One region of the Bradyrhizobium sp. 613_E4_N2_2 genome, then DNA from elsewhere that is predicted to be linked to it. Evidence: predicted binding sites of a transcription regulator. Region 1 holds the regulator's gene; each other region holds the start of a gene.
The links. The regulator PhoB, encoded in region 1, activates phosphate uptake and scavenging genes when phosphate is short. The targets are predictions, from matches to a motif close to TGTCATNNANCTGTCAT.
Positions count from the first base shown of each region.

Region 2: the regulator PhoB is predicted to act here: its motif matches at 7,432-7,448, upstream of phnC (phosphonate ABC transporter ATP-binding protein).
Region 3: the regulator PhoB is predicted to act here: its motif matches at 2,920-2,936, upstream of AB7290_RS24750 (DUF47 domain-containing protein).

Region 1 is NZ_CP197234.1:8,659,692-8,669,579, forward strand. It holds gene AB7290_RS41215 (aspartate aminotransferase family protein) at 1-353, opposite strand, end outside; gene AB7290_RS41220 (GcrA family cell cycle regulator) at 810-1,322, shown strand; gene phoB (phosphate regulon transcriptional regulator PhoB) at 1,557-2,264, opposite strand; gene phoU (phosphate signaling complex protein PhoU) at 2,280-2,996, opposite strand; gene pstB (phosphate ABC transporter ATP-binding protein PstB) at 3,008-3,829, opposite strand; gene pstA (phosphate ABC transporter permease PstA) at 3,826-4,671, opposite strand; gene pstC (phosphate ABC transporter permease subunit PstC) at 4,673-5,662, opposite strand; gene pstS (phosphate ABC transporter substrate-binding protein PstS) at 5,807-6,820, opposite strand; gene AB7290_RS41255 (ATP-binding protein) at 6,965-8,263, opposite strand; gene AB7290_RS41260 (lysylphosphatidylglycerol synthase domain-containing protein) at 8,297-9,352, opposite strand; gene AB7290_RS41265 (Rdx family protein) at 9,806-9,888, opposite strand, start outside.
Region 2 is NZ_CP197234.1:8,414,839-8,424,726, forward strand. It holds gene AB7290_RS40005 (carbon-phosphorus lyase complex subunit PhnI) at 1-492, opposite strand, end outside; gene phnH (phosphonate C-P lyase system protein PhnH) at 497-1,105, opposite strand; gene phnG (phosphonate C-P lyase system protein PhnG) at 1,110-1,574, opposite strand; gene phnF (phosphonate metabolism transcriptional regulator PhnF) at 1,695-2,426, shown strand; gene AB7290_RS40025 (IS5 family transposase) at 2,561-3,520, opposite strand; gene phnE (phosphonate ABC transporter, permease protein PhnE) at 3,722-4,570, opposite strand; gene phnE (phosphonate ABC transporter, permease protein PhnE) at 4,567-5,451, opposite strand; gene phnD (phosphonate ABC transporter substrate-binding protein) at 5,528-6,463, opposite strand; gene phnC (phosphonate ABC transporter ATP-binding protein) at 6,523-7,332, opposite strand; gene AB7290_RS40050 (chloramphenicol acetyltransferase) at 7,507-8,178, shown strand; gene AB7290_RS40055 (alpha-D-ribose 1-methylphosphonate 5-triphosphate diphosphatase) at 8,175-9,368, shown strand; gene AB7290_RS40060 (DUF1045 domain-containing protein) at 9,387-9,888, shown strand, end outside.
Region 3 is NZ_CP197234.1:5,107,322-5,117,209, forward strand. It holds gene AB7290_RS24735 (peptide chain release factor 3) at 1-744, opposite strand, end outside; gene sugE (quaternary ammonium compound efflux SMR transporter SugE) at 903-1,217, shown strand; gene AB7290_RS24745 (inorganic phosphate transporter) at 1,210-2,217, opposite strand; gene AB7290_RS24750 (DUF47 domain-containing protein) at 2,233-2,877, opposite strand; gene AB7290_RS24755 (branched-chain amino acid ABC transporter permease) at 3,034-4,002, opposite strand; gene AB7290_RS24760 (branched-chain amino acid ABC transporter permease) at 4,004-4,867, opposite strand; gene AB7290_RS24765 (ABC transporter substrate-binding protein) at 4,940-6,160, opposite strand; gene AB7290_RS24770 (ABC transporter ATP-binding protein) at 6,209-6,955, opposite strand; gene AB7290_RS24775 (ABC transporter ATP-binding protein) at 6,948-7,703, opposite strand; gene AB7290_RS24780 (hypothetical protein) at 8,006-8,698, shown strand; gene AB7290_RS24785 (ArsC family reductase) at 8,753-9,106, opposite strand; gene AB7290_RS24790 (tRNA-binding protein) at 9,211-9,582, shown strand; gene AB7290_RS24795 (TetR/AcrR family transcriptional regulator) at 9,797-9,888, shown strand, end outside.

The DNA of each region.
Region 1 (9,888 bases):
TTGGAGAAGTGATGATGGCGGACGAGCTTGATCACACCTTCCAGCGCTTCGGCGCCGGAATTGCAGAAGAACACGAAGTCCGCGAAGCTTTCGTTGCACAGACGCGCGGCGAGCTTCTCGCCGTCCGGGCTCTGGAACAGGTTCGACATGTGCCAGAGTTTGGTGGCCTGCTCTTGCAACGCTTTGACCAACGCAGGGTGAGCATGGCCGAGCGCATTCACCGCCACGCCCGAGGTGAAATCGAGATAGCGATCGCCATTGGTCGCAATCAGCCAGCAGCCTTCACCGCGCTCGAAACCGAGGTCGGACCTGGCGAAAACGGGGAGCAAATGCGGCGCTGCGCTGTTAGTCATGACGATCACTTGAATGTTGCGGACGGCGTGAGCGTGCATTGCGCAACGCACCATTGACCGGCCCGGAAAACGAAACGTGCCGCCTTTTAAGGGCGGCACGCGAGACTATCTTATGCCTGGTGAAACCGGTGTCAATGCCGCCCGGAAAGCCTCGCGAAACGCAGAATCCGTAGTCTTGCGGTGGCGATTTTGCGTATTTCCGCCACGGAACATGTGGAAGCGAGTCGGCGGACTCTTGCGCGTGAGTCACGCCATATTGTAGCGTTTGGCTTGTCAGATACGACATCTCGTGCAGCAGTTCTGATCCTCTAAGTCCTCATGTACCGGCGTAAGCGTTCGGGCGCATCTGGTGCGCCCGGCGAGCCTTAAGGGATTCTGGCGGCACGGGTTTTTCGAAGCTTAGGCATTCGCCGTGCGGCCGCCAGGATGGCAGGCGCCGGCGAAGGAAAGGGTGCAATGACCGTTTTGACCTGGTCGGATGATCGCGTCGAGCAGCTGAAAAAGCTCTGGGAGGCCGGGCTTTCGGCCAGCCAGATCGCCGCTGAACTCGGCAATGTGACCCGCAATGCCGTAATCGGCAAAGTGCACCGGCTCGGCCTGTCGGGCCGCGCCAAGAGCCCTTCATCGGCAGCGCCGCGGCCGCGCAAGGCACGCCCCGCCCAGCACATGATGCGGGTGACCCGCCCGATCGCGCGCGGCAACACCGCGCTGGCGCAAGCCTTCGAAGTCGAGGTCGAGGCCGAACCGGTCACCTACGACAACGTCGTGCCGATGAGCCAGCGGCTGTCGCTGCTGGAGCTGAACGAGGCCACCTGCCACTGGCCGGTCGGCGATCCCTCGAGCCCGGATTTCTTCTTCTGCGGCGGCAAGGCGCTCTCCGGCCTGCCCTACTGCGCCCAGCACTCGCGCGTGGCGTATCAGCCCGCGGCCGATCGCCGGCGCGCGCCGGCGAAGCCGGGTCCGCGCTGAGGTATCGGATTAGCTGACTACGAAGACGGCGCCGTCACGCGATGACGGCTCAACTCACTCGGTGTCGTCCCTGCGAACGCAGGGACCCATAATCCCGGCGCGTAGTTATTGCGCGGGATGATCACTCCGAGTCTTCGCCAAACCACTCCCTGTGGTTATGGGTCCCTGCGTTCGCAGGGACGACATCGAGGATGCGGTGGCAGCCCGCTAAATCACGTCTGCCACAGCAACCCCTTACGCTTGCTCCGCCTTCGCAAAGCGATCGTCCAGTGCGTAGCCCGCGCCGCGGACGGTGCGGATCGGGTCCTGCTCGCGGCCGAGATTGAGCAGCTTGCGCAGGCGCCCGATATGGACGTCGACGGTGCGCTCGTCGATGTAGATGTCACGGCCCCAGACGCTGTCGAGCAGCTGCTCGCGCGAGAACACGCGGCCGGGATGCTCCAGGAAGAACTCCAGCAGGCGATATTCGGTCGGGCCGAGATCGATCGGCCGGCCCGAGCGCGCCACGCGACGCTTGTCGCGGTCGAGCTCGATGTCGCCATAGGCGAGCACGGTGGCGAGCCGCTCGGGGCTGGCGCGCCTGAGCAGGCCCTTCACGCGTGCCAGCAGCTCCGGGACCGAGAACGGCTTGACGATGTAGTCGTCGGCGCCGGTCGCAAGGCCCCGCACCCGCTCGCTCTCCTCGCCGCGCGCGGTGAGCATGATGATCGGGAGCTGCTTGGTCTCGGGCCGGGTGCGCAGCCGCCGGCACAGCTCGATGCCGGAGAGGCCCGGCAGCATCCAGTCGAGCACGATCAAATCGGGGATGTGCTCCTTGAGGCGGGTGTCGGCATCGTCGCCGCGCATCACCGTCTCGACGTCATAGCCGTCGCCTTCGAGGTTGTAGCGGAGAAGCTCGGTGAGAGCTTCCTCGTCCTCAACCACCATAATGCGTGCGCCCATGGTGTTCGTCGCTCCTTAAGTGTTCGGGACCGTCGTGGCGAAGGTCGTCATGTCGCCCTTCGGCCGCTTGTCGGTGATCGCCTGGCCCTCGATCATGTAGAACACGGTCTCGGCGATGTTGGTGGCGTGGTCACCGATGCGCTCGATGTTCTTGGCGCAGAACATCAGATGGATGCAGAACGAGATGTTGCGCGGATCCTCCATCATGTAGGTGAGGAGCTCGCGGAACAGCGAGGTGCAGATGGCGTCGACTTCCTCGTCGCCCTTCCACACCGCCATTGCCGCCGGCAGATCGTGCGCGGCATAGGCGTCCAGCACCGACTTGACCTGTTGCTGCACGAGGTCGGTCATGTGCTCCAGACCGCGGAACAGCTTGAGCGGATGGAAATCCGTCTCCAGCGCCGCGACGCGCTTGCCCATGTTCTTGGCGAGGTCGCCGATCCGCTCGAGATCGGTCGCGACGCGCATGGCGCCGACGATCTCGCGCAGATCCACCGCCATCGGCTGGCGGCGCGCGATGGTGAGAACGGCGCGCTCCTCGATCTTCTTCTGGAGCGCGTCGAGCTCGGCGTCGATGGTCACGACGCGCTGGCCGAGCGCGACGTCGCGGCGGATCAGCGCGTCGACGGAATCGACGATCATGCGCTCGGCGATGCCGCCCATCTCGGCGACCAGGCGCGTGAGTTCCTGGAGGTCGGTGTCGAAGGCCTTTGCGGTATGTTCAGAACCCATGTTCCGTCTCCTCAGCCGAACCGGCCGGTGATGTAATCCTGCGTGCGCCGGTCGGTCGGCGACGTGAAGATCTTGCTGGTGTCGTCGAACTCGATCAGCTCGCCGAGATACATGAAGGCGGTCTTGTCGGAGACGCGCGCCGCCTGCTGCATGTTGTGGGTGACGATCGCGATCGTGTAGTTCTCGGACAGCTCCTGGATCAGCTCCTCGACCTTGGCGGTCGAGATCGGGTCGAGCGCCGAGCAGGGCTCGTCGAACAAGATCACCTCGGGCCGCACCGCGACCGTGCGGGCGATGCAGAGGCGCTGCTGCTGGCCGCCGGAGAGCGACAGGCCGGAGGCGTTGAGCTTGTCCTTGACCTCGTTCCACAGCGCGCCGCCGCGCAGCGCCTTCTCGACGCGGTCGTCCATCTCGGACTTCGAGATCTTCTCATAGAGACGGATGCCGAAGGCGATGTTTTCGTAGATCGTCATCGGGAACGGCGTCGGCTTCTGGAACACCATGCCGACGCGGGCGCGCAGCAAATTGAGGTCCAGCTTGGGGTCGAGGACGTTGGTCTGGTCGAGCATGAGCTGACCGGTGACGCGCTGGCCCGGATAGAGGTCGTACATCCGATTGAAGATGCGCAGCAGGGTCGACTTGCCGCAGCCAGACGGGCCGATGAACGCCGTGACGCGGTTGGTGCCGAGCGCCAGATTGATGTTCTTCAGCGCGTGGTGCTCGCCGTAATAGAAATTGAGGTTGCGCACCGTCACCTTGGCCGGAGCTTCGGGCAGCACCGGCGCCTGGGGCAAACCACCGGCCGCGCTCATCGATACGGAAAGATCACTCATTTTGCGGTCCTCTCGGCGCTCAGAATGCGCGCGCCAATATTCAGGGCAAGAACGGTCAGGGTGATGAGCAGCGCGCCGCTCCAGGCGAGCTGCTTCCAGTAGGCGTAGGGGCTCTGCACGAAATTGTTGATGGTGACCGGCAGGTTCGCCATCGTCTTGTTCAGACCCAGGCTGAAGAACTGGTTCGACAGCGCGGTGAAGAGCAGCGGCGCGGTCTCGCCGGCGACGCGGGCGGTGGCCAGCATCACGCCGGTAATGAGGCCCGAGCGCGCCGCGCGATAGGCGATGCGCTTGATCACCAGCGAGCGCGGCAGGCCGAGCGCCGAGGCCGCCTCACGCAGTGCGTTCGGCACCAGCAGCAGCATGTCCTCGGTCGTGCGCAGCACCACCGGGATGACGATCACCGCAAGCGCGAGGCAGCCGGCAATCGCCGAGAAGCCGCGCATCGGCACCACCACCGCACCATAGATGAACAGGCCGATGATGATCGAGGGCGCCGAGAGCAGGATGTCGTTGATGAAGCGGATCACCGAGGTCAGGCGGTCGTTGCGGCCGTACTCGGCGAGATAGGTGCCGGCGAACAGACCGAGCGGCGCGCCGATGCCGACGCCGAGCACGGTCATGATGATCGAACCCACGATGGCGTTGCGCAGGCCGCCCTCGGTCGAGCCCGGAGGCGGCGTGTCCGCAACGAAGAGCTCCAGGTTCAGGCCGGCAATGCCGTTGTAGAGCAGCGTCATCAGGATCAGCGCGAGCCATGTGACGCCGAAGGCAGCGGCAGCCAGGCAGAGCACACGGATGACGATGTCCATGCGGCGGCGGCGTGCGTAGATCGGGTTCATGTTACTTCCCCGCCTTCTTTTCAAGACGCATCAGCATCAACCGTGCAGCCGCGAGCACGAAGAATGTCAGCACGAACAGCAGCAGGCCGAGCAGGATCAGGCCGGACTGGTGCAGGCCGTCGCTTTCGGCGAACTCCGATGCGATCGCCGCCGAGATCGTGGTGCCCGGGGCGAAGATCGACGACGAGATGCGGAACGAGTTGCCGATGATGAAGGTCACCGCCATGGTCTCGCCGAGCGCGCGGCCGAGCGCCAGCATGACACCGCCGATGACGCCGACGCGGGTATAGGGGATCACCACGCTGCGCACGACTTCCCAGGTGGTGCAGCCGACGCCGTAGGCGGCTTCCTTGAGCACCGGCGGCACCGTCTTGAACACGTCGACCGAGATCGAGGTGATGAAGGGCAGCACCATGATGGCGAGGATCAGCGCCGCGTTGAACAGGCTGAGATAGGACGGCGGGCCTGCGAAGATCGCGCCCAGCACCGGGATGCCGTCGAAGATCTTGATCATGAAGGGCTGGAACGTGTTGGCCAGGAACGGGCCGAGCACGAAGAAGCCCCACATGCCGTAGATGATCGAGGGAATGCCGGCGAGCAGCTCGATCGCCATGCCGATCGGGCGGCGCGCCCATTGCGGGCAGAGCTCGGTCAGAAAGATCGCAATGCCGAGACCGACCGGAATGGCGATCGCCATCGCGATGAAGGAGGTGATGAGCGTGCCGTAGATCGGGCCGAGCGCGCCGAGCACGGGCGGATCTGCCGACGGCGCCCAGCGCTGCGTCCACAGGAAGGCGAAGCCGTATTCCTTCATCGCCGGGAACGCGCCGACGATCAGCGAGATGATGATGCCACCGAGGATGAGGAGCACCGAGATCGCGGACAGCCGCGTGATCCAGTAGAAGGTGAGGTCGCCGAGCTTGAAGGCGCCCAAGGCCTTGGCGCGGTCATACGGTCCGGCGTCGTCGATTACATCGCTCTGAACGGCCATCTCTGCCACGCCGATCCCCTGTGCCCGTTTGATATACGCTTGTTGTCGGTCTTGTTGTTGGTCTTGCGCTCCGGATGCGGCGCGAGGCCGATCCGGAGCGGAGGTCTTGTGAGATCCCGGCGCCCAGTCCGGGACACAGAGCGCTTAGCTCTTGATCTCGGCAGCCCAGGTCTTCTCGATCAGTTGGACGACCGGGTCCGGCATCGGGATATAGTCGAGCTCTTCAGCCGCCTTGCCGCCGCTCTTGAAGGCCCAGCGGAAGAACTTGATGGCTTCCTGCGAGGCTGCCTTGTCGGTGGCATCCTTGTGCATGAGGATGAAGGTCGCCGCCGTGATCGGCCAGGACTTGTCGCCGGGCTGGTCGGTCAGGATGACGTAGTAGCCGGGAGCCTTGGCCCAGTCGGCGTTGGAAGCGGCCGCCTGGAAGGCTTCGACCGTCGGCTGCACCGGCTTGCCGGCCTTGTTGACGAGGCCGGTGTAGGTCAGCTTGTTCTGCTTGGCATAGGCGTACTCGACGTAGCCGATCGAGTTCTTGGTCTGGCTGATGTTGCCCGACACGCCTTCGTTGCCCTTGGCGCCGACGCCGACCGGCCACTCGACCGCGGTGCCCTCACCGACCTTGCTCTTCCAGTCCGCGCTGGCCTTAGCGAGATAGTTGGTGAAGTTGAAGGTGGTGCCCGAACCATCCGAGCGGCGGACCACGGTGATCGCGTCCGACGGCAGCTTCACGTTCGGATTGAGCTTCTTGATCGCGGCGTCGTCCCACTTGGTGATCTTGCCGAGATAGATGCTGGCCAGGGTCTCGCCGTCGAACACCAGCTCGCCGGGCTTCACGCCCTCGATGTTGACGACCGGAACGATGGCGCCCATCACCATCGGCCACTGGACGAGGCCGTCCTTCTCGAGCTGCTCGGCCTTGAGCGGCGCGTCGCTGGCGCCGAAGGTCACGGTCTTGGCCTGGATCTGCTTGATGCCGCCGCCGGAGCCGATCGACTGGTAGTTCAGACCGTTGCCGGTCTCCTTCTTGTAGGCGTCAGCCCACTTGGAATAGATCGGGAACGGGAACGTCGCACCGGCACCCGTGATGTCGGCAGCAAACGCCGCCGTCGCCGATGCGGCGACCAAGCCGGCAGCGACGATAGTTTTGATGAAATTCATGGTGGTCTCCATACAGGGGAGCGAAGCGCCATCCGCGCCCGATCGCGCTCCCCGTGCCGCCCCTTTAGGAGCGGTCGGCTGTGCTTTTACGAAGGTTTCGTGACAGCTGGATGACACGGCCAAGCGATTGAAATCGCTTGAATATCAGGTCGAGGCCGCGGTCTTCGCCTGGGGAAAACAGGCCGTGAAAACGGCGCCCTGCTTGGGCACGCTCTCGATCAAAAGCCGGCCGCGATGGCGGTTAAGAATATGTTTCACCAGCGATAATCCGAGCCCCGTCCCGCCCTGCGAGCGGCTGTCACCGACGTCGACCCGGTAGAACCGCTCGGTCAGCCGCGGCAGATGCTCGGGCGCGATGCCGGGGCCGAAATCGCGGACCATGACCCGGATTTCCTGAGTTCCATCAGTGGCTGCCGCCGCGGCCAGCGACACGATGACACGTCCGCCCGACGCCCCGTATTTGAGCGCGTTCTCGATCAGGTTCTCGAACAGGCGGAGCAATTCCTCGCGGTCGCCCGCAATCATCACCGGGGTCTCAGGCAGATGGGTTTCGACCTCGACCTGGCGCTCCCGCGCCAGCGGCTCGAGCCCGTCGGCGACCTGGAAGATGATCGGCAGCAGGTCGACCAGGGTGTCGGGCCGCACATGGGCCGACAGCTCGACCCGCGACAGCGAGAGCAGATCGTCGATCAGGCGCGCCATCCGGGTCGCCTGGTTGTGCATGATGCCGAGGAACCGCTCGCGTGCCTTGGGATCGTCCTTGGCCTGGCCCTGGAGCGTGTCGATGAAGCCCGACAGCGCGGCGAGCGGCGTGCGCAGCTCGTGGCTGGCATTGGCGACGAAGTCTGCGCGCATCTCCTCGACCCGGCGCAGCGGCGTCTGGTCGTGGAAGGTCATCAGCATGCATTTGTCGGCGCCGCCGAAGGAGGTCGGCACCGGCACCGGCGTGATGGTCAGCTCCATCCAGCGGTCGACCGGGACATGGTCGAGATAGGTCGTGCGCCGCGGCTCGGTGGTGGCGATGGATTCACGCAGCGCGGTGATGATCTCCGGCGAGCGCAGCGCGAACTGGGCGAGCTCATTCTTGCGCAGCGCCGGCGCCAGCTGGGCGGCGGCGGCATTGAGATGGATGACACGCCCGGCGCGGTCGAGCAGCACCGCCGGATCCGGCATGCCGGCGACGACCGCGGCCACCGCCGCGCTCTCGACCGGGTTGACGCGGCGGGTGTCGTCGCGCGAGGCGGCATTGTCGTGCAGCCTCCAAGGGATCAGCGCCGCGGCCGCGATGCAGAGGAACACCGTCGCCGCCCGCATCACCGACAATTCGCCGAGCGAGACCACCACCGACAGCGCCAGCGCCGCGGCGATCAGGATGACGGTCGAGTGCCGCAGCCGGTCGGACCAGGGCTGCGCGGAGGGAGAAGATGGTGCGTCGATCGCCATCGGGGCGGGCTTCTCCTAAAGGGGATGCGCCGGTCAGGCGCCGGTGTCGCTGCGCTCTCTCACATAGGCGGCTTCACGCGCCGGGCCGGGGTCGAGCTTGAGCGCCGCCTGCTGCAAGCGCTTCGATCGAGCGCCGATTATAACCTCGCGAAACGTCAGCAAGATTACAGATATGACGAAGGGGGAGAGATAATAGAGGACGCGGAACAGGAGCATGCCACCCAGCAGTTCCTCGCGGTCCATCTGCCAGAGGCCGACCAGCATGGCGGCATCGAACACGCCGAGCCCTCCCGGCGAGTGGCTGGCAAAACCGAGCAGCGTCGCCGAGACGAAGATCACCGCCACCACGACGAAGCCGAGATTGGGCTCGTCCGGGACCAGCACGTACATCGCCAGCGCACAGAAGCCGAGATCGATGATGCCAATGGCGATCTGGAGCAGCGTCAGCGGGCCGCCCGGCAGCACCACGGTCCAGGGCCCGCGGCCGACCACCCGCGGCTGGGTCCAGACCCAGACCACATAGGCGACCAGCCCCGCGATGATCATCATCGCCAGCATCCGGTTCAGCCAGGGCGGAAGCTGGTCGATCGCGGCAGCGGCTTCCGGATGGTAGGAGATGCCGAGGCCGAGCACCGCGGCATTGCCGAGCCAGAAGGTCAGGCCGGCGAGGAAGCAGATCTTTGCGACGTCGATCGCGTTCAGGCCATAGGCAGAATAGATGCGGTAGCGCACCGCGCCGCCGGTGAAGACGCTGGCGCCGACATTGTGGCCGATCGAATAGCTGGTGAAGGCGGCGAGCGCATTGATGCGGTAGGGCACATGGGCGTGGCCGATCGCGCGCACGGCGAACAGATCGTAGAAGGTCAGGGTGAAATAGCCCGCGGCCACGAACAGCGCCGCCATCGCGATCTGGCTCGGCTCGGTGCTCTTGATCGCTTCGAGGACCTCGTTGACGTCGATTCCCCGCAGCATGTGGTAGAGCACATAGCAAGCGATGCCGATGACCGCGACGCTGATCACAACTCCAAGCTTATGCAGGACTTGCTTCTGGCGCAGAAACGTCATCGCCCTGCGTATGGCTTCCAGCATCTAGACCTCGAACAACGCTTCAGCGGCCGGGGTGGCCGGCGGACAGGCGGACGACGCACAGGCATTCAACGAACCCTTGCCGCCGGCTCCGGCATCGCGCATGCCCCATGCCCTTCCACTAGCGCGTTTTGGGGCGGAGTGGAATTCAGCAATTCGAACAAAAACTCGTGCCTTCAATATTTTAGGCAGGGTTGCGGGCTCCTGATGCACTGATTGGCGCTTTCGGCGGCAAGACTGACGCGAATCTCCATGGCAATCCTGCGCAGGCGCCATGAAGTTTTGATGATTTCGACCGCACAATGTTCCGTCACGACTTAAGCCGACGTCAATCTATGGGCCGCCCCCGCCTGGCGAAAGAGGGGGTGGCCGGCGCTGTTGTTCAGGGATTTCAGGTGGGCCGAAAGGCCGCGGCGACGGTGGCGGCCTCAGGAAGCGATCGGAATCCGCCCCGGATCAGTGCCACGCGGAAGTGACGGCGGCCACGATTTCGTCGGTACCGGGAAAGTGGCCCTTGCTGCGGCTGGCGACAATGCTGT
Region 2 (9,888 bases), 240 kb from region 1:
CAGCCCGTCGCGGCCCAGAATGTCGGTCACACGCGGCGTGGGCGCCGTCGAAGCTTCGGCCGTCGCCGGCACTTCAGGCACAAAGCCCTGGCCAAGCGAGGGATCGAGCAGACGATGCGTGTAGTCGAAGGTCGGCCCGAGGATCTGGCCGCCGGGAATGTCCTTGAAGGTCGCCGACACCCGCCGCTGCACCCGCATCGCGCCGGTCTCGACCGGCTCGCTGGCGCCGAAGCGCGGCAGGGTGGCGCGGAAGGCGCGGACCAGGAAGATCGCCTCGATCAGGTCCCCGCGCGCCTGCTTGATCGCGAGCGCCGCGAGCTCGCGGTCATAGAGCGACCCTTCGCTCATGACGCGGTCCACGGCGAGGCCAAGCTGCTCCGAGATCTGATCCAGCGTGACCTCGGAAACGCTCTGGTCGCCACGCCGCGCATTGGCGAGCAGGCGATGGGCGTTCTCGATGGCGCGCTCGCCGCCTTTGACTGCGACATACATGCGACTAGCTTCCCTTGTTCACGACACGCGTGGTGCGCGGGATCGCAACCACGGCATCATCGGCGACCAGCACCAAATCGATGCCGCGCGGAAACAGCGCCTCGTTGAACTGCAGCCGTTCGAACAGGTCGAAAGGCCTGATCGAGGCCTGAAGCGTCGCGACACCGTCGATGCCGGGGCCACGCAATTCGAAGCTGCGCCCCGAATCCAGGCTCTCGACCTGAAGGATCACTGTGGTCGAGCGATCCGGATATTCGTTGGTGCCGAGCGCGAAGCGTTCGAGCGCCGGAAGCAAGGCGCCGTCGCTGATCAGCGCGAAACTCGCAATCGAAGAGTCCTGCACCACCGGCGCGCCGGTGTGGAACTTGAGCCATTTCACCACGTCCGATCTCTCCGCCATCCTTGCATCGAGCCAGAGCGGCGTGTCGTGATCGAACAGCGTCAGCGCGATCGCGGCGGTGCCGCGCATCATCGGGCCGGGCGATCCCGCCATCGGCACAATGCGCTGGACCGTGCCCGGCCGCGCCATCGCGTCCATCACCGAACGAAAGGTCGATTGGGCCGACAGAACCTTGTCGACGAAACCCGGCGGTAGTTCCGCAATCGTGGTCATGGCCTCACCCCTCACCGCGCACCATGGTGTAGAAATCAACCTTCGTCGCAGCGGTCTCGGCGGCCGCCTGCTTGCGCTGGATCATAAGCTGCTCGCGCAACGGCGCGATAACGTCACGCTCCACCGCCTCGCCGAAATCACTGGACTGCGCCAGTGCGTCGCACAGCGCGATCAGCCGCGCCTTTTCGCCATCGCGCCCCAGCGTGTAGCCGAAGCCGACCTCGCCGCTCGCGAGCCGGACCGCTGCGCGAGACACCGTGGCTTCACCGACATTGAACGGCGCGCCGTCGCCGCCGACCCGGCCGCGCAGCATGACGAGACCGTTTTCCGGCGCGCGTAGCTCCTGATGCGCCGGCAGGGCGAGAGCGCGGAGGCGAGCGGCGATCTCGCCCGCCTCCGCGTGCGCCAGCACGGCCATCGCGGCCTTGCGCTGGACTTGCTGGTTGTTGTGCTGGGTCACCAAATCCACCGAACTTTTCTGCAGAACTTGCCGAATCCAAGTTGTCTATGATAATAGACAACTTGATACGGAAGCGCCATGACTGTTTCGTGACAAACGTGTGATTTCTGAAGTAGGCTTCTCGGCGACATGAGCATGCAGGACACAGCCTCTTCGGGCGTCGCGCTGTGGCGCCTCGTTGCCGACGGCATCGAGCGCGGCATCGCCGACGGCCGCTTTGCCGCCGGCGACAAGCTGCCGGGCGAGATGGAGATCGCCGAAACCTATCGGGTGAACCGCCACACCGTGCGGCGCGCGCTGGCCGCGCTTGCCGAGCGCGGCATCGTGCGCGCCGAACGCGGCAGCGGAACCTATGTCGAGGCGCAGCGCCTCGCTTATCCCTTGCGCTCGCGCACCCGCTTCTCCGAGATCGTCGGCGCCGATGGCCGCGAACCGCATGGCCGGCTGATCGAAGCGTCCGGCGACGTCGCAACCCGCGAACTCGCGCGCGAACTGGGATTGAAGGCCGGCGCACCGCTGGTGCGAATCGAGGCGATCCGCCTCGCCGACCGCACGCCGATCTGCGTCTCCACCACCTGGCTGTCAGCGGAATTGTTCCCGGGCGCGGGTGAGGTATTCGCCGCGACGCGCTCGATGACGAAACTGCTCGAGCACTACGGCGTCCGCGACTACAGTCGCGGCGCGACCCGGATCACCGCCGGCATCGTGGACGCAACCGATGCCGCGCGGCTCGATCTGCCGCTGGGACGGCCGATCCTGGTGGTCGACGCGACCGACCACGATCTCGCCGGCAAGCCGCTGGTGACGAAGCATTCGCGGTTCGCGGCGGAGCGGGTGGAGTTTCTGGTGGAGAACGGGTGAGCGGCGCTCTCTTCCCCTCTCCCCTTGTGGGCCTGTTGCGTTATCGGCTCTTGAGGCTGAAGACGTCAGGAGCGAGTGCCCTGGTCCCGGCAATTGCCTGGCAAGATCTGTAGTTGTCGCCCTGAGCGGGCAGCTCACGCGGCGATCGTGGCCCACCGCCTCATGTTGAAGGCGATCGAGGCGAGCAGGACTTGCCCGGTCGCCTTGATCAGACCGACGTAGCGGATGCAGGTCAGCCGCATGCGGCGTTTGAGAGTAGCGAAGGTGGTCTCGACCTGGGCTCGTCGACGCGCGATGAGGAGGTTGTAGCGTTTGAGCCTGGGCGGCAGTTCCGGGTGATGTCTGTTGGGCCGACGAGCGATGCGGGGCTTCTTGCCTTCCGCCTTCAGCCGGGCCCGTCGGGCATGGGTGTCGTAAGCCGCATCGGCCCAGACCACGGCTTCATCGCCGCGGATCAAAGCGTCCGCCGGTGTCGTATCGTTGACGTTAGCGGGTGTGGTCAACACCGCGCGGATCAAGCCGGATCCTTCGTCGACACCGACATGGGCCTTGTAGCCGAAGGTCGAGCCGCTTTTGCCCTGCCGTTTGGCAAACCGGGCATCAGGATCGTTTGAGGGGCGATCCTCCTTGGGCGGAGCCGAGACTGCCTGGATCAAGGTCGCATCCAGCATCGTGCCGCGCTTGAGGATCACGCCGGCATTCTCAAGCTGACGATCCAGTTCGCCAAACAGCTTCTCCAGCAGGCCTTGTTCAACGAGCTGGTTCCGGAAGCGGTTCAGGACCGTGTGGTCGGGCGTCGCATCCTCAAGGCTCAAACCGACGAAGCGCTTGAACGACAACCGGTCGCCCAGCGCTTCCTCGAGTTCGCGCTCCGAAAGACCATACAGCGACTGCAACAGCACAGCACGAAACAGCACCAGCACCGGATAGCCTGGTCGACCGGGCCCCCCTTCATCCCGCAAATGGCCGATCAGCTTCTCGAACCGGTACCACTTGACCAGGCCAGCCAGCCGATCCAGCGCCGCATTGGCGCCGGCTCCCTTCGGCATCAGCGCTTCCACAAAGCTCGGCTGTCCCGTCCGCTTGACCGCCATCGCTACCCTCCAAGGCTTTGCCCTAGGGAATCACAATTGACGAATTACGCAACAGGCCCCTTGTGGGAGAGGGTGGCTCGTCGCGAAGCGACGAGACGGGTGAGGGGTATGTCTCTGCAAACACCGATCTGAGTTTGAGGAGGCAGACCCCTCATCCGGCGCTTCGCGCCACCTTCTCCCACAAGGGGAGAAGGAAGAAAGCTACGCCACCGCCCTGCGCCCAATGATCGCAAACCGCAACTTGCTCGAGATGAAATCGATCGCGGCGACGGCGACCAGAATCATCAGGATCAGGAACGACACCCGCTGCCATTCCAGCACGCGGATCTGCTCGGCGAGCTGGAGGCCGATGCCGCCGGCGCCGACGATGCCGATGATCGTTGCCGAGCGCGTGTTGGATTCGATGAAATAGAGCACCTGGCCGGCGATCACGGGCAGCACCTGCGGCAGCAGGCCGAAGCGGATTTCGTGCAAAGCACTGCCGCCGGAGGCGCGGACGCCTTCGACCTGCTTCTGGTCGGCGCCTTCGATCGCCTCCGAGAACAGTTTTCCGAACGCACCGAAATCCGACACGGCAATCGCCAGCACACCGGCGAACGGGCCGAGGCCGACGACATTGATCCAGACCAGCGCCCAGATCAGGGTGTCCACGCCGCGGATCGAATCCAGGAAGCGGCGAACCGGAAAACGCAGGATCTGCGAGGGTATGACGTTGCGCGCGGCCAGCAGGCTGACCGGAAGCGCGAACACCGCCGCCAGCGTCGTGCCGAGCAGCGCGATCGACAGCGTCTCGCCCAGCGCCTTCAGATAGACCGGCAGCGAGGAACCAGGATCGGGCGGGATCATCATCAGGCTGATCCAGCCGAGCTGGCTCAGCCCTGCAAAGAATCGCGACGGCGAGAAGTCGAGATCGACGAGGCCGTAGACCAGAATCGCAAACGCCGCGACGATCATCGCCGGCATCGCGAGCCGCGCCGAGGCGGGGCGGTCGAACACATCGGGGTAGCGTGCGCGAAGCTCTCGCGTGTCGACCTCCTGCGGTCTCGTCACGTCCGCGCCTCCTTGCCGAACAGACGGCCGCGCAGCCAGCCCGTGCTGATGTCGATGATGAAGACCGTGATGATGATGGTGAGCAGGATGGCACTGACGTCGGAGTAATAGAACTTGCGGATGGCGACGACGAGCTCCTGGCCGATGCCGCCGGCACCGACGAAGCCCATGACCGAGGCCTCGCGGACGTTGATCTCGAAGCGCAGCAGCGCATAGCTGGCATAGCCCGCGGTCACCTGCGGCACCACGGCGAAGCGCATGCAGGAGAGCCAGCTCGCGCCGGTCGAGCGGATGCCTTCAACCGGCTTCATGTCGGCATTCTCAACGATCTCGGAGAACAACTTGCCGAGCGCGCCGGTGGAGTGGATCGCGATCGCGAGCACGCCGGCCATCGGCCCGAGGCCGAAGGCGATCACGAAGATCAGCGCGAAGACGATGCCCGGCACGGTGCGGGCGAATTCGAGCAGGCGGCGCACCACGAAGCGCAGCCAGGGCAACGGTGAGGTGTTCTCAGCCGCGAAGAAATTCAAGGCGAAGGCCAAGGTCGCGCCGATCAGCGTGCCGACATAGGAGATCAGCAACGTCTCGCCCAGCATCTTCAGCCATTTGCGCCAGCCCCACAGCCATTCGCCGGCATCGGTCCAGACCCGCTGGCCGCTCTCGAGCGTGAGAATGCGGTCGAAATAGCTGATGAAATTGCCGAAATGGGCGAAGAAGGTGCGCAGGTTCACTTCCGCGCCGATCGCGGCAAGAAATAGCGCTGCGGCAAAGATCACCAGCCCCAACAGGAGTCGGAGCCGCTTGCGCGCGACCGCCTGGCGATAGGCCGCGTTCAGCACGGCGAGCTGCTGCTCGGGGAGGATCGAAACCGCGACGGTCATCTGGCCAGGGAAGGTGGTCGATCAAAGAGAAAGAGCCGGGTCCATCGACCCGGCTCCAGTGCTATCGTCCCGAAACTCAGGACGCCTTCTTCTTACGCAGTGCATCGACGAACTTGATCAGCTCGATCGTGCCATCCCAGTCCTTGGTGGTGGCGGGATGGAAACCCTTCTTCTGGCCGTCCTGGAGGCGATCGAAGGCCGCCTTGTCCTTGGCCGGCGCGTCGAAGAACGCCTTGGCGATCGCCGCCTTGGCATCTTCCGGCAGGTCGGAATTGTAGGCGTAGGGGCCGTTGATGATCGGCGCCGACTTGTGGATGATGCGGAAATCGTCCTTCTTCATCGGCGAGCCGTCGGCATTCTTCAGCATGCCCTTGGTCAGCATCTGCGCCAGCGTGGAATCGTCATCGCTGGTCCACTGGTTGGCCGCAACGTCGACCGTGCCCTGCGCCAGCGCCAGGATCGCGTTCTCGTGGCTACCGGTGAAGACGACCTTGCTGAAATAGGTGTCGGCATCCGTGATGCCCATCTTGTCGAGCTCGAAGCGCGGCACATTGTTGCCGGAGGTCGAGTTCGGGTCGACGAGGCCGAGGTTCTTGCCCTTGAGCTGGTCGACGCTCTTGTAGGGGCTGCTCGCCTTGACGAAGAACACCGAGTAGTAGCCGGTCGAACCGTCGGCGTTGATGTCGTTGGCGAAGGCATCGGTCTTGACGCCGGTCAGACGGGCGCGGGCGAACGACGCCGAGCCGTAGCTGGCGATATGGATGTTGCCGGCGCGCTGGCCCTCGATGACGGCGGCGTAGTCGTTGGCGATGCGCAGCGTGACCTTCACGCCCAATTCCTTGGAGAGATAGTTCATGAACGGCGCCCAGCGCTCGGTCACGCCCGAGGCGTTTTCCGCCGGAATGACCGCGAAGGTCAGTTCGGGATATTTGGCTTTCCAGTCGTCGGCGGAGGCCGAAGTCGTGAACGCGAGCGCGGCGGCGCCGGCAAGAACCAGTCTGCGAGTGATCATGATACCCTCTTCATCGGTTGGGGTCGGTTGACGCAAAAATTGGCAGTTACAGGCGCAGCTCAGGCGGCCGCGGCCGTTCCGAGCGCCGGCACGCCTTCAGGCGCCGGCACAGGCATTCCGCCCATGACGTCGGAGGCTTCGAGATCGTAGAGCTCGCGCGCGACGTGGTCGGTCAATTCGGCCGGCGCGCCGTCGAACACCACGCGCCCCTGCGCCATGCCGATCAGGCGATCGCAATAGCTGCGCGCCAGATCGAGCGAATGCAGGTTGCAGAGCACGGTGATGCCGAAATGCTTGTTGATGCGCAGCAGCGCATCCATCACGATCTTGGTGTTGCGCGGGTCGAGCGAGGCGATCGGCTCGTCGGCGAGGATGATGTCGGGCTGCTGCACCAGCGCGCGGGCGATCGCAACACGCTGCTGCTGGCCGCCGGAGAGCTGGTCGGCGCGCTGGGCGGCGAGTGAGGCGATATCGAACTGTTCGAGCGCCGACATCGCCAGCGCCTTGTCGTGCTCGGGCCAGGTCTGCGTCAGCGAGCGCCAGGCCGGCATCGTGGCAAGACGCCCCATCAGCACGTTGGTGAGCACATCGAGCCGGCCGACCAGGTTGAACTGCTGGAAAATCATCGCCGAGCGCGCCCGCCACTGCCGCAGCTCCTTGCCGCGCAGCGCGGTGACGTCGAGGCCGTCGAACAGGATGCGGCCCTGCGTCGGCGTCGCCAGGCGATTGATCATGCGCAGCATGGTCGACTTGCCGGCGCCGGAGCGCCCGATCACACCGACGAAGCCGCCGGGGGAGATTTGAAACGAAGCGTCGTCCACCGCGGCTTTTGCGCCGAAGCGGCACGTCAGACCTTCAACCACCAGCATAGAGGGCTCCAGAGTAGCTGGCTGCCACCGCTAGCGCTGGCAATTGACACTTGTGTGACACCGGCGTTGCGGTGCGGCGATCCTACACACCTCTTCCCCTGTCATCGCATCGTCATGACATTGTCATCAGGCCGCTCGAAGAGGTACGCCCGCCCTCGACCTATCGGATGCAGCATGGCCGGCAAAACGCTCTCGGTTCAACCGACCATCGACCCTTCGGCGAAGCTGCATGAGACCAGGCTCGGCACCTATACCGAAGTCGGTGCGCGCACGATCCTCACTGAAGTCGCGATGGGCGATTACTCCTATGTCGTGAACGACGCCCAGATCACCTACACCACGATCGGAAAATTCTGCTCGATCGCGGCGATGACCCGCATCAATCCCGGCAATCATCCGATGCATCGCGCGACGCAGGCGCATTTCACCTATCGTTCCAGCGCCTACTTCGAAGGCGAGAGCGACGACACCGAGTTCTTCGACTGGCGGCGCCAGCATCACGTCCATATTGGCCACGACGTCTGGATCGGCCATGGCGCGATCGTGCTGCCCGGCCGCAACATCGGCACCGGCGCGGTGATCGCGGCGGGCGCCATCGTCACCAAGGACGTGCCGGCCTACACCATCGTCGCCGGCAATCCGGCGCGCATCGTGCGGCGGCGGTTCTCGGAAGACGTCGCCGGACGGCTGGCCCGACTCGCCTGGTGGGACTGGGATCACGACAAATTGCGTGAAGCACTGCCCGATTTCCGCAAGCTCGGGATTGAAGATTTCCTCTCGGCATATGAAGCACGGGCAAGCTCCCTCACCCGTTCCCCTGCCAGCAAACGAAGCGCGGTCGCTTGACAGACATCTTCCTTGAGGGCGGCCGGGCCCTGATCGGCTCCGAGCTCGTCGAAACTTCCATTCTGGTGTCCGGCGCGGACATTGCGCAGGTCGATGCCTCTCGCGGCCGTGCGCGGCTGGCGATCGATGCGCGCAACCTGCTGGTGCTGCCCGGCATCGTCGATCTGCATGGCGATGCCTTCGAGCGGCAGATGATGCCGCGCGCCGGCGTCGACTTCCCGATCGACGTCGCGCTCGCCGACAGTGACCGCCAGGCGATCAGCAACGGCATCACCACGGTGTTTCACGCCACGACCTGTTCGTGGGAGCCGGGCCTGCGCAGCGCCGGCAATGCGCGCACCCTGATGGAGGCGATCGAGCGGCAGCGCCCGCAATTCGCCGCCGATACCCGTTTCCACCTGCGGCACGAGACCTACAATCTCGATGCAGAGGCCGAGATCGGCCAGTGGCTCGCCGAGGGCCGCGTCGACCTGTTCGCCTTCAACGACCACATGGACGGCACCGTTGCCGACATGGCCAAGCCGCGCAAGCGCAACCGCATGGTCGAGCGCACCGGCCTCTCGGGCGAGGAATTCGACCGGCTGGTCGAGCGTGTGCTTTCGCGGGCCAGTGAAGTGCCGGCTTCCGTGTCGCGGCTTGCCGCAACTGCTCGCGCAGCCGAGGTGCGGATGCTCTCGCATGACGATGCGACGCCGGCGATGCGGCAGGAGTTTCGCGAGTTGGGCGCTGACATCGCGGAGTTTCCGATCAACGAGGAGACCGCGCGGGCGGCCGCGTCCGCGGGCGATGCCATCGTCTACGGTGCGCCGAACGTCGTGCGCGGCGGCAGCCATACCGGCTGGACCCGGGCATCCGACATGATCGCGAAGGGGCTCTGCTCGGTGCTGGCGTCGGACTATTACTATCCCGCGCAGCTGCTCGCCGCGTTCCGCCTTGTCGCCGACGGCGTGCTGCCGCTGCCGAAGGCCTGGGATCTGGTCTCTGCGGGACCAGCGCGCGCGACCGGCCTTGCCGATCGCGGCGTGCTCGCGGAAGGACGCCGCGCCGACATGCTGCTGGTCGACGACAGCGTGCCGCTGCGGCCGCGGCTGATCGCGGTGGTATCAGGCGGAAAGCTCGTGCATCTCACCGATGCGACGCGACTGCTCGCTGCGGCGGCGACGCCGCGCGAGGCTGTCGTTGCGGCCTGAACCGGTTATGCTCGGACGATGACAGATTTTCCCCGCTACGCGATCTATTTTGCCGCCGGCGCCGACAGCGCCCTCTCCCGCTTCGGCGCCGAGTTGCTCGGCTACGATGTCTACACCGGCGACGAGATGCCGTTCCCAGCCGACGCATCGCGTGTTGCGCCGGACTGGCGCGACGTCACGGCCGATCCCCGCAAATACGGCTTCCACGGCACGCTGAAGGCGCCGATGGCGCTGGCGCCCGGCAGGACTGAAGCCGAGCTCATCGCAGTCTGCGCCGCCTTTGCCGGCAAGGCGCGGCCGATGCCGTCAATCCGTCCGGTCGTCGACTCCATCAGCGGCTTCATTGCGGTGATTCCGACCGAGCCCGTGGGTACGCTCCAGCAGCTTGCCGCCGATTGCGTCCGCGAATTCGACGACTTCCGCGCGCCCATGACGGCGGAAGACCGCGCGCGGCGCAAGCCCGACAAACTCACCGAGCGGCAACGCGACTATCTCGACCGCTGGGGTTACCCGTACGTGA
Region 3 (9,888 bases), 3.6 Mb from region 1:
CTCGAACGGTTTCGAAGCCTCGGTGACGAGCTCGAGCTCGTCCTTCACCGCGGAGACGTCGAGATTGGCGTTGAGCTTGGCCAGTTCCGCAATCTCGATCTGCTGGGCCGCGCCGGTCTTGGCGCCGCCGCCTTCGAGCAGGCGCACGCCGCCATTGGCGACGTCATAGGTGCCGAGGAAATCGCGGCCGCGGCCGACCGGCCAGGTCATCGGCGTGGTGTCGAGCGCCAGCGTCTTCTCGATCTCGTCGAGCAGCTCGAAGACGTCGCGGCTCTCGCGGTCCATCTTGTTGATGAAGGTGATGATCGGAATGTCGCGCAGGCGGCAGACCTCGAACAGCTTTCGGGTGCGCGCCTCGATGCCCTTGGCGGCGTCGATCACCATGACAGCGGAGTCGACCGCCGTGAGCGTACGGTAGGTGTCCTCCGAAAAATCCTCGTGGCCCGGCGTGTCCAGCAGGTTGAACACGAGACCCTCGAACTCGAAGGTCATGACCGAGGTCACGACCGAGATGCCGCGCTCACGCTCGATCTTCATCCAGTCCGAACGGGTGTTGCGCCGCTCGCCCTTGGCCTTGACCTGGCCGGCGAGATTGATGGCGCCGCCGAACAGCAGCAGCTTCTCGGTCAGCGTGGTTTTGCCCGCGTCCGGGTGGGAGATGATCGCGAAGGTGCGCCGCCGCGCCACCTCGGTGGCAAGCGGGGAACGGGCCGGCGAGTCGGCTGATATGGCGATGTCGGACATGGCGGGAGCGTTTGGCAGGGAAAATGGGCCTGATCAAGCCTCATGTGGTGATTGCGGAGCCCCTCGGCCAGCCCCATATCCGCTCCCGGGGAGGACGGCCTCCCCCCTCATCAGCATATCCGCCGCGGGGACGACCCTGCCTTGAATGGAGGGTCGTCATGGCCTGGAGCATCCTGTTCGTCGCCGGTCTTCTCGAGATTACCTGGGCGATCGGCCTGAAATACACCGAGGGATTTACCAAGCTTGTTCCGTCCGTCATCACGCTCGCGGCGATGGCCGGCAGCGTCATCCTGCTCGGTTTAGCCCTCAAATCGCTGCCCGTCGGAACCGCCTATGCGGTCTGGACCGGCATCGGCGCGGTCGGTACCGCCGCGCTTGGCATCATCCTGTTCGGCGAGCCGGCCACCGCGTTCCGCCTCGCCAGCATTGGGCTGATCGTTGCCGGCATCGCCGGGCTGAAATTCGTCACCTGACGAAAATCTGGACCGCCCACCAGGTCAGCGCCGCGACAATGGCCGAGGCCGGGATCGTGATCACCCAGGCATAGACGATCGAGCTCGCGACGTTCCAGCGCACCGCCGAGACGCGGCGGGCCGCGCCGACGCCGACGATCGCGCCGGTGATGGTGTGGGTGGTCGAGACGGGAACGCCGAGGAAGGTCGCCATGAACAGGGTCGCGGCGCCGCCGGTTTCGGCGCAAAAGCCCTGCATCGGTGTCAGCTTGGTGATGCGCAGGCCCATGGTGCGGACGATGCGCCAGCCACCCATCAGCGTGCCCAGCGCCATCGCGGCCTGGCAGGACAGCACCACCCAGAACGGCACCGAGAATTCACCGCCGAGATGCCCTTGCGAATAGAGCAGCACGGCGATGATGCCCATGGTCTTCTGGGCGTCATTGCCGCCATGGCCGAGCGAATAGAGCGAGGCGGAGGCGAATTGCAGGATGCGGAACGCGCGATCGACCGCAAACGGCGTCGAGCGCACCGAGAGCCAGGACACGATCGCGACCAGCATCATCGCGAGCAAGAAACCGACCAGCGGCGACAGCACGATCGCCAGCACCGCCTTGGACAGGCCGCTCCACACCGCCGCCGAGATCCCCGCCTTGGCCATGCCGCCACCGACAAGACCGCCGATCAGCGCATGCGAGGAGGAGGATGGGATGCCGAGCCCCCAGGTCACCAGGTTCCAGACGATCGCGCCGACGAGCGCCGCGAAGATCACCTGGGCGTCGACGACCGCGGGATCGATGATGCCGGTGCCGATGGTCTGGGCAACATGCAGCCCGAACACCATGAAGGCGATGAAATTGAAGAACGCGGCCCAGAGCACCGCGAATTGCGGCCGCAGCACGCGGGTGGACACGATGGTCGCGATCGAATTGGCGGCGTCGTGCAGGCCGTTCAGGAAGTCGAACAGCAGCGCGACGGCGATCAAGCCGACGAGGACAGGAAGTCCGAGCGCAGCATCCACGGCGCGACCCCTGCCCTAAACTTGCTCGATGACGATGCTGTTGATCTCGTTCGCGACGTCGTCGAAACGGTCGGCCACCTTTTCGAGATGGTCGTAGATCTCGACGCCGACGATGAAATCCATCGCGCTGCCATCACGGTGCTTGAGAAACAGCTCCTTCAGCCCGATGTCATGGAGATCGTCGACCCGGCCCTCCAGCTTGCCCAGCTCCTCCGTGATCGCGGTCAGCATCGCGACGTTCGGGCCGATCGACTGCATCAGCGGCAACGCGCGCCCCACGAGATTGGCGCATTCGATCAGGAGCCCGCCAATCTCCCGCATCGGCGGCTCGAAGGTGCGGACCTCGAACAGCATCACGGCCTTGGCCGTCTGCTGCATCTGGTCGATGGCGTCGTCCATCGAGGTAATGAGATTTTTGATGTCGCCGCGGTCGAAGGGGGTGATGAAGGTGCGGCGCACCGCCGTCAGCACCTCACGGGTGATGTTGTCGGCGTCGTTCTCGAACTGGTTGACACGCTGGCAGTAGACCGGCGTCTCCTCTCCCCCGTTGAGCATGCCCTGGAGCGCGATCGAGCCCTGGATCACCGTCTGTGCATGGCGGTCGAACAGGTCGAAGAACCGTTCTTCCTTGGGCAGGAAAGCGCGAAACCATCGCATCATGGGGATAGGCTACCGGTTGGAAATGGCCCGGCCCGAATAGGCCGTCACAAAACTGTCATAGACCATTTCCGCTCCGCGCGCGTGTCATCTCACGCCCGCGGAGCAGGATCATCCACCGGATTCGCGCACCAATGAAATTGGTGCGATATCAAAGGCTTATAGCGAGCGCCGGAAGTAATGAGCGATTTCGCCGATGACGCCGCGGCGGAAGGTGAGCACGCAGACCACGAAGATCGAGCCCTGGATCACCGTCACCCACTGGCCGAAGCCGGCCAGATATTGCTGCATGGCGATGATCGCGAAGGCACCAACCACGGGGCCGAAGATGGTGCCGAGACCGCCGACCAATGTCATCAGCACGACCTCGCCCGACATCGTCCAGTGCACGTCGGTGAGCGAGGCATTCTGTGCCACGAACACCTTCAGCGATCCGGCAAAGCCGGCCAGCGTGCCGGACAGGACGAAAGCCAGGAATTTATATTGGTCGGTCCGGTAGCCGAGCGAGATCGCGCGCGGCTCGTTCTCGCGGATCGACTTCAGCACTTCACCGAACGGCGAGTTGATGATGCGGTAGATCAGCAGGAAGCCGGCGAGGAAGCCGACCAGCACGACGTAATAAAGCACCGTCGGCTTGGAGAGATCGAGCAAACCGAACATCCGCCCCTGCGGAATGCCCTGGATGCCGTCCTCACCATGGGTGAACGGCGCCTGGAGGTAGATGAAGTACAGGAGCTGCGACAGCGCCAGCGTGATCATCGAGAAATAGATGCCCTGGCGGCGGATCGAGATATAGCCGGTGATGAGCGACAGCCCGAACGCCGCGGCGATTCCGACGAGGATGCCGAGCTCCGGCGGCAACGCCCACACTTTCAGCGCGTGCGCGCTGCAATAGCCGGCGGTGCCCATGAACATTGCGTGGCCGAACGACAACAGGCCGCCATAGCCGATCAGCAGGTTGAAGGCGCAGGCAAGCAGCGCAAAGCACAGCGCCTGCATCACGAAGAACGGATAGACGCCCGTGAAGGGCACCGACGCCAGCAGCAGCGCCATCACCACGAACACGACCATCTCGTCACGCATCGCGCGCGGGGTTACCGGCAGCGTGTCGTCCGTCAAGGCTGTCATATCAGGCCGCCCTTCCCGTCAGTCCCGTTGGCTTCACCAAGAGCACCAGCACCATCAGCACGAACACGACGGTGTTCGAGGCCTCGGGGTAGAAATACTTGGTCAGGCCCTCGATCACACCGAGCGCAAAGCCGGTGATGATGGAGCCCATGATCGATCCCATGCCGCCGATCACGACCACCGCGAACACGACGATGATGAGGTCGGCGCCCATCAACGGCCGCACCTGGTTGATCGGCGCCGAGAGCACACCGGCGAGCGCGGCAAGGCCGACGCCAAGACCGTAGGTCAGCGTAATCATGCGCGGCACGTTGATGCCGAAAGCGCGCACCAGCGTCGGATTTTCGGTGGCAGCGCGCAGGTTAGCACCGAGCCGCGTCTTCTCGATCAGGAACCAGGTGGCGATACACACCACCAGCGAGAAGATGACGACCCAGCCGCGATAGATCGGCAGGAACATGAAGCCGAGATTCATGCCGCCCTTGAGCTGGTCCGGAATGGCATAAGGCAGACCGGAGGAGCCGAAATAGTTCTGGAACACGCCCTGCACGATCAGCGCGATGCCGAAGGTCAGGAGCAGACCGTAGAGGTGGTCGAGCCCGGTCAGCCATTGCAGCATGGTCCGTTCCAGGATCATGCCGAAGATGCCGACGATAACAGGCGCGATCAGCAGCGCCCACCAGTAGTTGATTCCGCCGAGGCTCAGCAGGAAATAGGCAACGAACGCGCCCATCATGTAGAGCGCGCCGTGGGCGAAATTGATGATGTTGAGCATGCCGAAGATCACGGCAAGCCCGAGACTGAGCAGCGCGTAGAACGAGCCGTTGATCAATCCCACCAGTAGCTGAGCGTAAAGAGCCTGCATCGATCCCGCACCCGGTCCCTTCGGCGTTGCCTGAAAATCGCCCGCAGGCCTGATCGCCTGCGGGCGGTTATCTTACTTCTTCAAGAGCGCGCACTTGCTCTCGGACAGCGGCGTGAAAGCCTGGTCGCCCGGCACGGTGCCGACCAGCTTGTAGAAGTCCCACGGCCCCTTGGACTCCGAGGGCTTCTTCACCTCGAACAGGTAGGCGCTGTGGATGGTGCGGCCGTTCGGCTGGATCTCGCCCTTGCCGAACAGGTCGTCCTCCGTCGGCAACGACTTCATCTTCTCGACGACCTTGACGCCGTCATGGGGATTGCCGCCGAGCGCTTCCAGCGTCTTGAGATAGTGACGCACGCCCGCATAGACGCCGGCCTGCACCATGGTGGGCGGCGCGTTGTTCTTCATCTTGTCGGAGAAGCGCTTGGAGAAGGCCCGGGTCTTGTCGTCCATGTCCCAATAGAACGTCTCGGTGAAGTTGAGGCCCTGCGCGGTCTCGAGGCCAATCGCCTTGACGTCGGTGAGGAACAGCAGCAGCGCCGCGAGCTTCTGTCCGCCCTTGACGATGCCGAACTCGGCCGCCTGCTTGATCGAGTTGGTGGTGTCGCCGCCGGCATTGGCAAGGCCGATGATCTTGGCCTTGGACGCCTGCGCCTGCAGCAGGAATGACGAGAAGTCGGGCGTGTTGAGTGGATGCTTGACGCCGCCGACGACCTTGCCGCCGTTGGCGGTGACCACGGCCGTGGTATCGCGCTCGAGCGCCGCACCGAAGGCGTAGTCCGCGGTCAGGAAGAACCAGCTGTCGCCACCGGCCTTCACCAGAGCCTGACCCGTGGTGTGGGCCAGCATGTAGGTGTCGTAGGTCCAATGCACCGTATTGGGCGAGCACTGCGCGTTGGTGAGGTCCGAGGTCGCGGCGCCCGAGTTGATGTAGACGCCATTCTTTTCCTTGATGACGTTGTTGACGGCGAGCGCCACGCCGGAGTTCGGCACGTCAACGATGATGTCGACCTTGTCGACGTCGAACCATTGCCGCGCGATCGCGGTGCCGATGTCGGGCTTGTTCTGGTGATCGCCGGAGATGATGTCGATCTTCCAGCCCTTCGCCGCAAGGCCGGAATCTTCGACGGCCATCTGGGCGGCGAGCGTCGAGCCGGGACCGCCGAGGTCGGCGTAGAGGCCGGACTGATCGGACAGCGCGCCGATCTTGACGGTCTTGTCCTGCGCAAAGGCTACGCCAGCCGTGGTGACGGCCAACGCCGTGCCGAGCAGAAACGACGCAATCGACTTTTTCATGCTACTTCCCTCGTGAATTTTCTCGTGGCCGTTTGACGCTTGGCCGTCTTAGACGCCTAGATAGGTGTGGAGCTTGTCCATGTTGGCGGCAAGCTCCGAATTGGAAAATCCGTCAATGATCTTGCCGTGCTCGACCACGTAATAGCGGTCGGCGACGGTGGATGCGAACCGGAAGTTCTGCTCGACCAGGAGGATGGTAAAGCCCTCCTTCTTGAGCCGTGCAATGGTGTGGCCGATCTGCTGGATAATGACAGGCGCAAGACCTTCGGTCGGTTCGTCCAGCATCAGGAAGCTCGCGCCGGTGCGCAGGATGCGCGCGATCGCGAGCATCTGCTGCTCACCGCCGGAGAGCTTGGTGCCCTGGCTGTTGAGACGTTCCTTCAGATTCGGAAACAGATCGAAGATCTGCTCGAGCGGCAATCCGCCCGGGCGAACCACCGGCGGCAGCAGCAAATTCTCCCGCACATCGAGACTGGAGAAAATGCCGCGTTCCTCCGGGCAGAACGCGATGCCCATCCGCGCGATCTTGTCGGAGGTCGCGCGGATGATGTCCTGGTTGTTGAACTTCACCGAGCCGGTCCGCTTGCCGATGATGCCCATGATCGACTTCAGCGTGGTCGTCTTGCCGGCGCCGTTGCGGCCGAGCAGCGTGACGACCTCGCCCGCGTTCACGTCGAAATTGATCCCGTGCAGGATGTGGGACTCGCCGTACCATGCTTCCAGGTTGCGGACCTGGAGGATGTTGCCGCCGGTTGCGGTCTTTGCGGGAGCGTCCGCGGTTGCAGTCTCAGGCATGACCGGCTCCCAGATAGGCTTCCTTGACGCGCTCGTCCTTGGTGAGTTCGCTGTAATGGCCTTGCGCCAGCACCTGCCCGCGCGTCAGCACGGTGATGATGTCGGAGAGATTGGCCACGACGCTCAGATTATGCTCGACCATCAGGATGGTGTATTTCGCCGAGATGCGCTTGATCAGCGCCGCGATCTTGTCGATGTCCTCGTGGCCCATGCCGGCCATCGGCTCGTCCAGCAACATCATCTCGGGGTCGAGCGCGAGCGTGGTTGCGATCTCGAGCGCGCGCTTGCGGCCGTAGGCCATCTCGACCGCGGGCGTATTGGCAAACTCGCTGAGGCCGACATCGTTCAACAGTTCACGCGCGCGATCGTTGAAGCGGTTGAGCACGGACTTGGAGCGCCAGAAATCGAAGGAACTGCCGTGCTGGCGCTGAAGCGCAACGCGGACGTTTTCCAGCGCGGTGAGATGCGGAAACACCGCCGAGATCTGGAATGAACGGACCAGTCCCAGGCGCGCCACATCGGCCGGCGCCATCGCCGTGATGTCCTGCCCCTTGTACAGAATTTTGCCGGCGGACGGTTTGAGGAACTTGGTCAAAAGATTGAAGCACGTCGTCTTGCCCGCCCCGTTCGGGCCGATCAACGCGTGAATGCTCCCACGGCGAACCTTGAGCGCAACGTCGCGGACGGCGAAGAAGCCCGCGAACTCCTTGGTCAAGCCTTCCGTTTCGAGAATGAACTCATCGGCCAAACAGATTTCCCCCTGCCCGCACAATACGCGTGGCTGTCCTTAGTTACTTCGGCTTTCCGGGGGCCTTGGAGCCTGTCCCGGAACGTCGCCTCCGGGCGCGGAATATGCCGGAGGTGACGGGGGTTAGGCAAGGCGGAAAGCTGAGCAGATCAGGTCTCCGGCCGGGAGGCTTATGCTCCCTTAGTCGGACGCGTTTTGATGTCGCCTGCCCGGCCTCCCGGTTCGCAAGGCACCGGTCATCAAGCCGTCGTTAACGGTCTTTCATCCCGCGCGCCAGCCTTCATAGAAAATTTTCCCGCCGCATGGATCATGCGCGGGTTTTATGCGTCGGGAATATTGTCTTGGAAATTGCCTTGGATTTTGCAAGCGCCGCTCCTTCTGTCGTCAAGTCGATCAGGCAGCGTGATCTCCTGAACACGTGGCTGCGACTTTATGCGCGCGGGCAGATGGTGCCGGCGATCTGGGAGTATCAGCCCGCGCGGCTCGAGGAAGAGCTGTCCGATCTCATCTATTATACCGTCGACATCTCGGCGCCGACGCCGCGCCTCATCATCCAGAGCGAAGGCACGCGCATCTCGCGCGCCTATGGACAGACCGGCAAGGGCGTTCTGCTCGACGACTATATCGGACCGCGCCTCGCACCCTTCGTGATGCCGATCTATTATGAATGCGTGGCACGTGGGCTTCCGGTCTACAGCGTGGCCGACGTCGACGACATCTATGGCCGCGTGGTTGCCTATGAACGGCTGCTGCTGCCGTTCCAGACCGACGGCAAGGTCTGCCACGTCATCGCCTCGCTCAAGACATTCTGCGAGGACGGCGGCTTCGAGATCAAGAATCTGATGCGCGGAAATGACGCGCTGCCGCGCCCGAAACTGCGCACGGTGATCGACCGCGATCTCTTCCATCGCGCTCCCGGCCGGATCGCTGCCGCCGACGTCGTCGAGTTCGCCGATCAGCCTGGCGTCACCACCGAGATCGTCGAGCTGAATTAGAGGCCAGCGCGATCTGGCGCCGACCTACTTGGCCTTGACCTACTTGGCCTTGACCTACTTGGCCTTGACTTCCTTGGCATAGATATCCGGCTTGAAGCCTACCAGAAGCTTGCCGCCGACTTCGAGCACCGGCCGCTTGATCATCGATGGTTGCGCTAGCATCAGCGCCAGCGCCTTCTTCTCGGTGAGGCCTTCCTTGTCGGAATCCGGCAGCTTCTTGAAGGTCGTGCCGGCGCGATTGAGCAGCGTCTCCCAGCCAGCCTTGTCGCTCCACTGCTTGAGCTTGTCCTTCTCGACGCCCGCCGCCTTGTAGTCGTGGAACTCGTAGGCGACGCCATGGGTGTCGAGCCATGCGCGCGCCTTCTTCATGGTGTCGCAGTTCTTGATGCCGTAGATGATGTTGGGCAAGACCTTCCTCGCGCATGCGTCGTTGGATGACTGCAGCGTTGTACGAAACTCCGGTTCGCGCGACAACATTGCGAACGAACCTCGCTCTCCGAACGGATACATCAATGCACGCCACTCACGATCCCGCCGCGGCCGCGTCGCCAGCCATCGACTTCAACGCCTTCCTCGCGGTCGATATCCGTGTCGGCACCATCGTCGATGCAAAACCGTTCCCGGAGGCGCGCAAGCCGGCCTGGCGGCTGTGGATCGACTTCGGTCCCGCGATCGGCGTGCGCAAGAGCTCGGCCCAGATCACCGAAAATCATCCGCTCGAGACGCTGGTGGGGCAGCAGGTCGCGGCCGTCGTCAACTTCCCGCCGCACCAGATCGGTCCTGTTGTCTCGGAGGTGTTGACGCTCGGCTTCCCCGATGCCGAGGGCAAGGTCGTGCTGGTGCAGCCGAGCAAGCCTGTGCCGAACGGCGGACGACTGTTCTAGCCGCGCGATTGCGGGCCGGGCCGCCGTTACCTCCCGCCATACCCCCGGCGGCGGCTTGATCCTCCTGTTTCCCGACCGTCTGGACTTGACCAAGATCGCCTTTGGTAATAAAAATGACTGACTGATCGTTTTTTATTGGTGCCCCACTATATAGCGGCCCCATCAGGCGAACAGTCAAAACGACCGATCTGTCAGTTATTTATGGACTGCCAAAATGCCCAAGATCAGCGACAAGCAACGCGAAGGTAGGCGGCAGCAGATCCTCGAAGCGGCGCTTGCCTGCTTCGCCGAGCAAGGCTTTCACCA